Regions from separate parts of the Streptomyces sp. NPDC057438 genome, predicted to be linked through region 1. Evidence: riboswitches for the same ligand, from Rfam matches in the RefSeq annotation. Region 1 holds a riboswitch; each other region holds the start of a gene.
What was found. Region 1 has a riboswitch for cyclic di-AMP ahead of ACFU5F_RS04385 (hypothetical protein). Riboswitches for the same ligand answer to the same signal wherever they lie in the genome.

Region 1 (2,191 bases):
TGAGGTCGTCCCGACCGAGGTCGGCCTGCAGAGCGTCCCGCTGGTCCTGTGCAGCCTTGTAGAAGTGGTTCTGACTGTTCTCGTTGGCTGCGAGAGTGGACCTGTGGGCCTCTGCGACTGCATCGATGTTGGCCTTACCCAGGTCCTTGAAGGCCGGGAACTGCTCGATGAGCTTGAGCCGCGCCTCGGTGGCCATCTCGGGCATCGCTGCCGCGAACTTGAGCACCTTGTCCTTGGACAAGTTCCGCCAGGTCTGGATACCCAACTTCCGCTTGACCGCTGAATCGTTCACGTTACCCATTCCCTGACTCCCCTCGTCGCCCCCCATGAGGCATCCCGGATAGTAGCGGTGCCCACCGACAGCCGTGGATCGTGTCGGTTGAGCTGTGCGATCACTTGGAACCGCTGCTACCGCAGCGCCAGCGGCTCGGGAGTGTCTGCCGTGCGGACCCCGGTACAGCTCGGGCATGACGTGGTGGCGCCGACAGCGCGTGTCGTAGCCAGCACCCCTGACGCTCCCTCAACTCGTACGAAAGAGGGTCCCTCAGATGACGTAGGCGCGGTCCCATTTCCTGACCCGCTGTTGCACCTCGATGCTGCCTGACCTGGGAAATTCACATACGTCCACCCAAACGGGTGAGTGGTGCGAAAGAACACAAATCCCCAGTTCCCCTGGGACTTTCGACCGTGAGTAGGCCAAGATCCTGCTGACGACAAGCCCTCGCCACAGTGGTGGGGCGATCCGGGCGGACGCCGAGTCCTGCCGCCGCCCGGATGACCGGTCGACAGAAGTGGATCGGCAGGAGTGGAGGACCCAGCACGACGGGTCGTTGGGACGGTCACGCCATGACCGGGCCGAGCAGCCCTTGGGGTGAAGCTGCGTCAGCGGCCGGGCAACTTCGCCAGCCCGAATCCGACAGGTCATCCTTCACAGGCGGCTGACGCGAAGGTGCAGCCGTCATGCCAACGACGCAGAACAACCCCCAGCCCTCTGGAACCAGCTCCGACGGGGACGGGGGTGATGGGTCCAAGATCCGCAAGTTTGAAGCCGCAGTCATTGTCCTTGTGGGGATCATCGGTGGTTTCACCGCGGCGACAGGGCGACGGATCATGGACCATGTCTCGTATTTCGAGGCGATTTACACAGGCTGCCTAGCAGCCGCCGGCCTGTGTGGCTTCATCATCCTGATGTTGAGGTTCATCCGGGGGCAGTCCTGACCCGGTAGCACGGCAGGAGGGGCCTTGGTATCTGACCAAGGCCCCTTTCCTGTGCTCTCCTTGTTATGAGCCCCATAGCACTGACTTCAAGCGGTTAGGGCTGATTCGGGACATCGCGGGCGTTGCTTGAGAGCGGGACAGATCTGAGTTGCCATGATCGGGCTAGTCAGGTAATCGCCTGGCCGATGTAGTCGTCGGCCGAGCCGCAGTCCTCCACCAGCAGATAGGCGACGTTGCTGCTGCTGGCGGCGAGCGTCCACGTCTGTGCGACACCGCCTTGAGTTCCGGTCCAGCACAGTGCGGCTGTGACGTCGCTGCCCGTGGTGTTGGTCAGGATAGTCTGGACGGAAACGGCGGCGTTCGCTGTGGAGGCTTGCAGATTGTTGACGCGTATCTGATCCTTGTAAATCGTCCCGGAAACGGTGTTCTTGCGGATTCGGTATAGCGCGTAGCTGTCGCTGGCCGCACTGTGCAGTGCCCAGAGTGAAACGCGGTAGGCGCGGCCGACCTTGAACGTGATACTGCCGGTGGTGATGAGGGCCGTCTCCGTGCTGGAGAAGGTGACGTTCGCGGTCAGAGTCTTCTGTGCGACAAATCCGCGCCCCTGGGATTTGCCGTACACGCTGAGGTCTCGGTCGATCGCGAAGCCGCCGGATGTGAGCTTGGCAGTGGACTGGGCCGATGCGGACTGCGCGTCGCGGACGTGCAGCTCGATGGACGAGCCGGCGGCCGATGTATCAGCGCCGTACCCGTTGATGTAGGCAACTCCGTTGCCGCTCAGATCGTTTGCGTAGAGGTTGAACACTCCTCCCGAATAGCCCGGCACGTGGCTTTGCAGGAACACCCCTGTTTCCTGGCTCGAACCAGTCACCTTCGGGGCGCTGAGTGAAACGCTGGGAACTTCGTAGGTGCCGGAGGAATCTGAAGCGTAGGCGATGGCGGTATTGAGTTCTGCCGGTGCTGACTCATCGGC
Region 2 (2,191 bases), on a different contig from region 1:
GGACGATCATGCCCGCGCTGGCCAGCCGGGACGAGACCCGGACGATGGCGGGCTTGGCGTTCTGCTGGAAGAGCGAGCGGTGCAGGGCGGCCGGCGCGGTGAAGAGGGCCGCCGCGAGAACGGCCAGCAACAGCGTGGTGACGTAGGTGACACGTTGGAACGTGTCCAGATCCGGAAAGCGCGGGGTGAAGGCCAGCGTCAGCAGGAACGCGAAGAGGATCTGTACCCCGGTCTGGGTGACCCGCAACTCCTGGAGCAACTCGGAGAAATTGCGGTCGGCGCGTTCGAGGGGGGTCTCATTACGCCCGGTGGTGGGTACGTCGGCCATGACCGGACGGGTAACCACATGGGCGGGACATACTCCGGGCGAGGGGCGGCGGACAGCGCCACCGCCCCCCGGCGGTGGGTCAGCGGACCCGGCCGTACCAGACGTTCTTCGTCCAGATCTTCTGCAGCCGGACGACGTCACCCGTCTTCGGCGAGTGCCAGAGCTTCCCCTTCCCCGCATAGATGCCGACGTGGTACACGTTCGAGCCCGAGTGGAAGAAGACCAGATCTCCGAGCTTGCGGCTGCCCGCGGAGATGTGCTTCGTCTTGTTGTACTGCTGCTGGGCAGTACGAGGCAGCTTCTTGCCCGCCTTCTTGAACGAGTAGAGCGTCAGCCCCGAGCAGTCGAACCGGCCCGGACCCACGGCGCCGTACTTGTAAGGGGAGCCCTTCTTCGAAGCAGCGACCTTGAGTGCCTTCGACGCCACCGTGGCGGCCTCGGCGCCGGATGCGGCGCCCGGGACCACGATGCTGCCGCCGACGGCGGCGATGGTCAGAGCCGAGGCCGTACCGGCCCGGGTCAACAGCGACGGGACACGATTCAGCGCAGACATGCGCAACCCTTCGTCAGCCGCCTGTGAAGGATGACCTGTCGGATTCGGGCTGGCGAAGTTGCCCGGCCGCTGACGCGGCTTCACCCCAAGGGCTGCTCGGCGCGGTCATGGCGTGACCGTTCCGGCGACCCGTCGTGCTTGGGTCCTCCACTCCTGCCGATGCAATCCTGTCGACCGGTCATCCGGGCGGCGGCAGGACTCGGCGTCCACCCGGATCGCCCCGCCGCTGCGGCGGGGGCTTGTCGTCAGGAAGGGATCTTGGCGTACTCAAGTGCGAAAATCCCAACGGAACCGCGGATTTGTGGTCTTACTCACCACTCACCCGTTCGGGTGGACAGGGTGATTTCCATGGTTGTGTCCCACTGGTCGAGGAGGTCCGCACCAGCACCGGAATGCCGTACTCCGGCCATGTACCAGGCATCTTGCGCAACTTTACAGGTCCTCACGACGTATGGGCCGATGGGTCGATCGCGGTAGGCCGACCGGAGGGCGACGAGCCGGGACCGGACGCCCCGTCAGTAGTACGCGGCGCGATGCGCGATCGGTTCAGGCCGGCGAGTCCTCCGCCTCCGGCGGCAGCGCCACCCGCCCGGCGCGGCGCTCCCCGTCCAGGACGCGCAGGGCCCGCGCGAGCGTCGGGGCGTGTACCTCGTTCTCCCCGCGCCTGTGCATCAGTTCGAGCGCGTCACGCAGCGCGGCCGCCTTCGAGACGAGCGCCTGCGCCGCGCGCAACCCGCGGTACGTGTCGCCCGGACGAGCCGGATTGATCCGGCCGATCAGATCCAGCACGTCCAGGTAACGGTCGATCAGCTCCGCCTCGGCGCGGGTGAGCGCGGGCAGCGGTGGCAGTTCGGGGGGCAGCATCCGCGCCTCACCTCACGCCGGGGGTCGGGGGCGAGGGGGGTGCGGGACGGGTCTTGCGGCTTCCGACCACCCGGTCGGCCAGGCCGTACGCCACCGCCGCCTCGGCGTCGAGGAACGTGTCACGCTCGAGGTCGGCGCTGATCCGCTCCGGGCTCTGCCCCGTGTGCCGGACCAGCATCTCCTCCATGTTCCGGCGGTTGCGTGTCAACTCCTCGGCCTGGATCGCCAGATCACTGGCCTGCCCCTCGATCGGCTCGGCCAGGGCCGGCTGGTGGATCAGTACGCGGGACCCCGGCAGCATCGACCGCTTGCCCCGGGTGCCCGCCGCCAGCAGGACCGCGGCGGCCGAACCCGCCTGCCCCAGACAGACCGTCTCCACGTCACAGGTGACGAACCGGATGGTGTCGTAGAGCGCCGTCATCGCACTGAAGGAGCCTCCGGGCGAG
Region 3 (2,191 bases), on a different contig from region 1:
GGCGGCGCTGCGGGACGCGGCGGTGGAGTACGAGGGGTTCGTGACGGCCGTGCTGGCGGAGTTCCCGCACGGCGCCGGGCGCGCCCGGATCGTCAACCGGGGCCACCCCTCCCCGCTGCTGCTGCTCGCCGATGGCACCCTGTGCACGCTGGACACGTCGCGGCCGGCCCTCCCGCTGGGCATGGAGGACCTGGGCGCCTGGCCCGACCGCGCGGAGGAGACCGGGTTTCCGCCGGGTGCCACCCTTCTCTTCCACACCGACGGGCTGTCGGAGGCGCGGGACGCGTGCGGTGTCTTCTACGACCCGGTCGAGCGCCTGTCCGGACGGGTCTTCTCCGCTCCACGCGCCCTGGTGACGACCCTCGCGGACGAGGTGCGCCGGCACACGGGGGACAGCACGACGGACGACATGGCCCTGCTGGCGGTCCGCCGCCCGTGACATCGGGCGGATGCGGGTGCGGTGCGGGTGCATGGGCTGCGAGGGTCCGCGGGGGCCTCTCTGCCACCCAGCGTGACTGTGCGACGTTTCTCCGTAGAGATGCTGATGTCCCGTCAGAACTTTTGTTACTCCTGAGGCAAGTCAACTCGCCCGTTTTAAACCCCTCATGACCCGTAAAGTCCAGCAGGGGGGTCGGAACGATCATTCAGAACAGCTTGGATTGGAGTACTCGCGTCTATTAACGTTCGATAACGCAGCGCGGTCGTCCCAGCCGTCACAAGAGACGGCTCCGTGCTCACGCGCCGAATCCCGCAAGGGAACCGGGGAACCACCACCCTGGGGTGAATCGCACGGAGACCGTCGTGGCAGTCCGCACGACCGGTTTACGCGCGTAGGAGACCTTCCTGCTCCGAACCCGTCAGCTAACCCGGTAGGCGAGGAGGAAGGAAGGAGTACGCCCACGTGGCGTCGAACCGGTCCGCGACCGAAGCCCCGTTCGTGCCGAGCCAACGCGAAGGCGAGAGCCGGACGTTCGGCTACGGCAGCTACAACAGCGACAACGAGGGCCCCTGGCAGGAGTGGAATCCCAGCGAGGACTCCCTCCGCCCCGCTCGCGGTCGGCACCGCGTCGCCAAGAAGACCGGCGTACTCGCTCGTGGCGGCCTCGGCCGCAGCTCCACGGTTCTCGGCGTCGGTGTCATAGCCGCCGTCAGCGGCGCCGGCATGGCCAGCGCGCAGTCCGGCAAGGCCCCGGTGTCCATCTCGATGCCCGACATGCCGAACGTCGGCTCGGTCTTCGAGGACGAGGCCGAGGAGCCGGAGCCCGAGGCTTCCAGGACGCCGCTCAGCAGCGCCGGCCTGAGCGCCGCCGAGACCCAGCAGGGCGCCGCGGACGCCGGTGAGGCGCTGCGCGCCCGCATCATGGCCCAGGCCGAGTCCCAGCAGGACGCCTTCGACAAGGCCGCCGCCGAGGCCGCCCAGACCGCTGCCGCGGACAAGGCCGCCGAACTGGCCGCCAAGGAGAAGAAGGAAGCCGAGGCCAAGGAGGCCGCCGCCAAGAAGAAGGCGGCGGAGGAGGCCGCGGCGAAGAAGGAGGCCGAGCGTCTCGCCTCCCTCGCCAAGCAGTTCACGCTGCCCACCTCCTCGTACACCCTCACCTCCACCTTCGGCCAGGCCGGCCCCTACTGGTCCTCCGGCTACCACACCGGCCTCGACTTCGCCGCCCCGACCGGCACCCTGATCAAGGCCGTCCACGGCGGCACCATCACGCAGGCCGGCTACGAGGGCTCGTACGGCTACAAGACCGTCCTCACCCTCGATGACGGCACCGAGATCTGGTACGCCCACCAGTCCTCCATCGGCGTCAGCGTCGGCCAGAAGGTCGCCACCGGTGACGTCATCGGCCGCGTGGGCGCCACCGGCAACGTGACCGGCGCCCACCTCCACATGGAGGTCCACCCGGGCGGCTCCGCCAGCGGCATCGACCCGGCGGCGTGGCTGCGCAGCAAGGGCCTGACCCCGTAGAACCGGCCGTGAGAAGGAAGCAGCGACGCCGCGCGGGTCCGTGAGGACCGCGCGGCGTCCGTTTTCCCCGGGGTGGCGGCACGGCTGCCGACACGACGCTCGCGTGGGTTCATACGACGTTCACGTCGGGCCGGAATGCGGGCGTCCGCCGCGTCGGTTGACGTTGGACATGACTTCTCTTCGCAAGCTGGGCACGTCCGACATCGAGGTCTTCCCCCTCTCCCTCGG
Region 4 (2,191 bases), on a different contig from region 1:
CCTCCTGGCCCGCTCCTGGCCCAGCCTGACGAGGCCGCGCAGCACCTTGAGGTGCGCCTCCGTGCGCCGCTGGGCGGCCCGGGCGGCGCCCAGCGGCTCCAGCAGCATGCGCATCTCCAGCAGGTCGGCGGCCTCCTGCTCGGTCGGCTCGGCGACGCACGCGCCCGCGTGGCGGCGGGTCACCACGAAGCCCTCGGCCTCCAGCGTGCGCAGCGCCTCACGCACGGGGACCCGGCTGACGCCGTACCGACGGGCGAGCAGTTCCTCGGTGAGACGGCCGCCGCGCTCGTAGACACCCGCGACGATGTCGTCCCGGATCGCCGTGCAAACCGAATGCGCCGGAATACGCATGACCGACCTCCGCCTTAATCCCCGTGAAACGTCGATGATTGACGTGTCTTCCAGCGACTCTATTGCAGCGGGACGGAATTTCCGATGGCGGACCGGAATCCAGGGATATTTTTTGGACAGAAGGTGCGCGCAACAGGTTCGCGCAACGCGAAAAGCCCCGGCTCGTGAGCCGGGGCCTTCGTCGGAGGCGTGGAGCCGGGTGTCAGACGTTCACACCGTGCGACCGCAGGTACGCGGCGGGGTCGATGTCCGAGCCGTACTCGGCCGTCGTGCGGGCCTCGAAGTGCAGATGCGCGCCCGTGACGTTGCCGGTCGCCCCGGAGAGGCCGATCTGCTGGCCGGGGGTGACCGTCTGGCCGACGGAGACGCCGATGGACGACAGGTGGCCGTACTGGGTGTACGTGCCGTCGGTCATGCGGATGACGATGTTGTTGCCGTACGCGCCGCCCCAGCCCGCCTCCACGACGGTGCCGGAGCCGACCGCCAGGACGGCCGTGCCGGTGGCGGCGTGGAAGTCGACGCCGGTGTGGCTGCCGGAGGACCAGACGGCGCCGCCGGCCTTGTAGCCGGTGGAGATGTAGGAGCCGCTGATGGGCGAGACGTAGGTGTTGAGGCGCTCGCGCTCGGCCGCGCGGGCGGCGCGGGCCTTGATCTCCTCGCGCTCCTTGGCGACGGCACGTTCCTGCTCGGCCTTCTCGGCGGCGGCCTTGCGGGCCTCCTCCTGCGCCTTCTTCTTGACCTCGGCCACCTCGGCGGCCTGCTGCTGGGCGGCGGCCTGTGCGTCGACCTGGTCGGCGACCGTGTCACCGAGGACGATGACCTGGTTCAGGCCGGTCTGCTCGACGGCGGGCTCCTCCGCGGCGAGCGCGGGGCCGGCCAGGGTGCCGATGACACCGGTGGTGGTGAGAGCGGCGACGCCCACGTTCCTCGTGGTCGTGCGCTGCACACGGCCGGGGCGGCGGTGCTTCCCAGGGGCGCGGGTGAACGCCATGAAGTGGCTGGTCCTTTCCTTCCTTCTCGCCTACCGGGTTAGCTGACGGGTTCGGAGCAGGAAGGTCTCCTACGGCTGCCCCCCGTTTCGCGTCGCTCGCGAAGGGCACCCGATTCACCCCAGGGACTTCGGTGGGTCCCCGGCTCCCCAGGCTCGCACCTCGGGACTCGGCGATGACTGTCCGGTGCCGCGGCTGCGGCGAACATCTGACGAACAGCCGGACCGACGCTAAGTGGGCCGTCTTCGAAATAACAAACGGATCACAGGATTTGTTAACTACGCCACAGGTCAGACACACAACCTCCGCCATCAAACGGACAAACGTGGGCCCTGGTGACTCTTCCGTCACCAGGGCCTCACTGGTGCGTGTCGTTCTGTCCGTTTCCTACTCAGCCGGTACGACGGTGACTTCGCCGATTCCGAGGGCCCTGACCGGCTCCTCGATCTGCGCGGCGTCCCCGACGAGGACGGTGACGAGGCGGTCCACCGGGAAGGCGTTCACAACGGCCGCGGTGGCCTCCACCGTGCCCGTGGCGGCGAGTTGGCGGTACAGCGTCGACTGGTAGTCGTCCGGCAGGTACTGCTCGACCTGGTCGGCCAGCGTGCCCGCCACGGCCGCGGCCGTCTCGAACTTGAGGGGAGCGACCCCCACGAGGTTCTGCACGGCGACATCACGCTCGGCGTCGGTCAGCCCCTCGGCGGCCAGGGTGCGCAGCACCGTCCACAGGTCGTCCAGCGCCGGACCGGTGTTGGGCGTGTCGACGGAGCCGCTGATGGCCAGCATCGCCGTACCCGATCCGTCGGGGGCGGAGCGCAGCACCTGGCCGAACGCGCGCACCCCGTAGGTGT

Region 2: it holds a riboswitch for cyclic di-AMP, as region 1 does, so the genes downstream of both, ACFU5F_RS08120 (C40 family peptidase) here and ACFU5F_RS04385 (hypothetical protein) in region 1, are expected to answer to the same signal.
Region 3: it holds a riboswitch for cyclic di-AMP, as region 1 does, so the genes downstream of both, ACFU5F_RS26435 (M23 family metallopeptidase) here and ACFU5F_RS04385 (hypothetical protein) in region 1, are expected to answer to the same signal.
Region 4: it holds a riboswitch for cyclic di-AMP, as region 1 does, so the genes downstream of both, ACFU5F_RS12345 (M23 family metallopeptidase) here and ACFU5F_RS04385 (hypothetical protein) in region 1, are expected to answer to the same signal.

The regions. Positions count from the first base shown of each region.
Region 1 covers NZ_JBHVDD010000004.1:51,485-53,675, forward strand. The annotation lists gene ACFU5F_RS04380 (hypothetical protein) at 1-328, opposite strand, end outside; cyclic di-AMP (ydaO/yuaA leader) riboswitch at 742-953, shown strand; gene ACFU5F_RS04385 (hypothetical protein) at 961-1,218, shown strand; gene ACFU5F_RS04390 (hypothetical protein) at 1,385-2,191, opposite strand, start outside.
Region 2 covers NZ_JBHVDD010000009.1:57,031-59,221, forward strand. The annotation lists gene ACFU5F_RS08115 (DUF6328 family protein) at 1-328, opposite strand, end outside; gene ACFU5F_RS08120 (C40 family peptidase) at 408-881, opposite strand; cyclic di-AMP (ydaO/yuaA leader) riboswitch at 885-1,096, opposite strand; gene ACFU5F_RS08125 (hypothetical protein) at 1,428-1,745, opposite strand; gene ACFU5F_RS08130 (ATP-dependent Clp protease proteolytic subunit) at 1,753-2,191, opposite strand, start outside.
Region 3 covers NZ_JBHVDD010000055.1:43,589-45,779, forward strand. The annotation lists gene ACFU5F_RS26430 (PP2C family protein-serine/threonine phosphatase) at 1-439, shown strand, start outside; cyclic di-AMP (ydaO/yuaA leader) riboswitch at 730-891, shown strand; gene ACFU5F_RS26435 (M23 family metallopeptidase) at 902-1,963, shown strand; gene ACFU5F_RS26440 (aldo/keto reductase) at 2,133-2,191, shown strand, end outside.
Region 4 covers NZ_JBHVDD010000016.1:58,926-61,116, forward strand. The annotation lists gene ACFU5F_RS12340 (GntR family transcriptional regulator) at 1-351, opposite strand, end outside; gene ACFU5F_RS12345 (M23 family metallopeptidase) at 554-1,342, opposite strand; cyclic di-AMP (ydaO/yuaA leader) riboswitch at 1,356-1,525, opposite strand; gene ACFU5F_RS12350 (M16 family metallopeptidase) at 1,728-2,191, opposite strand, start outside.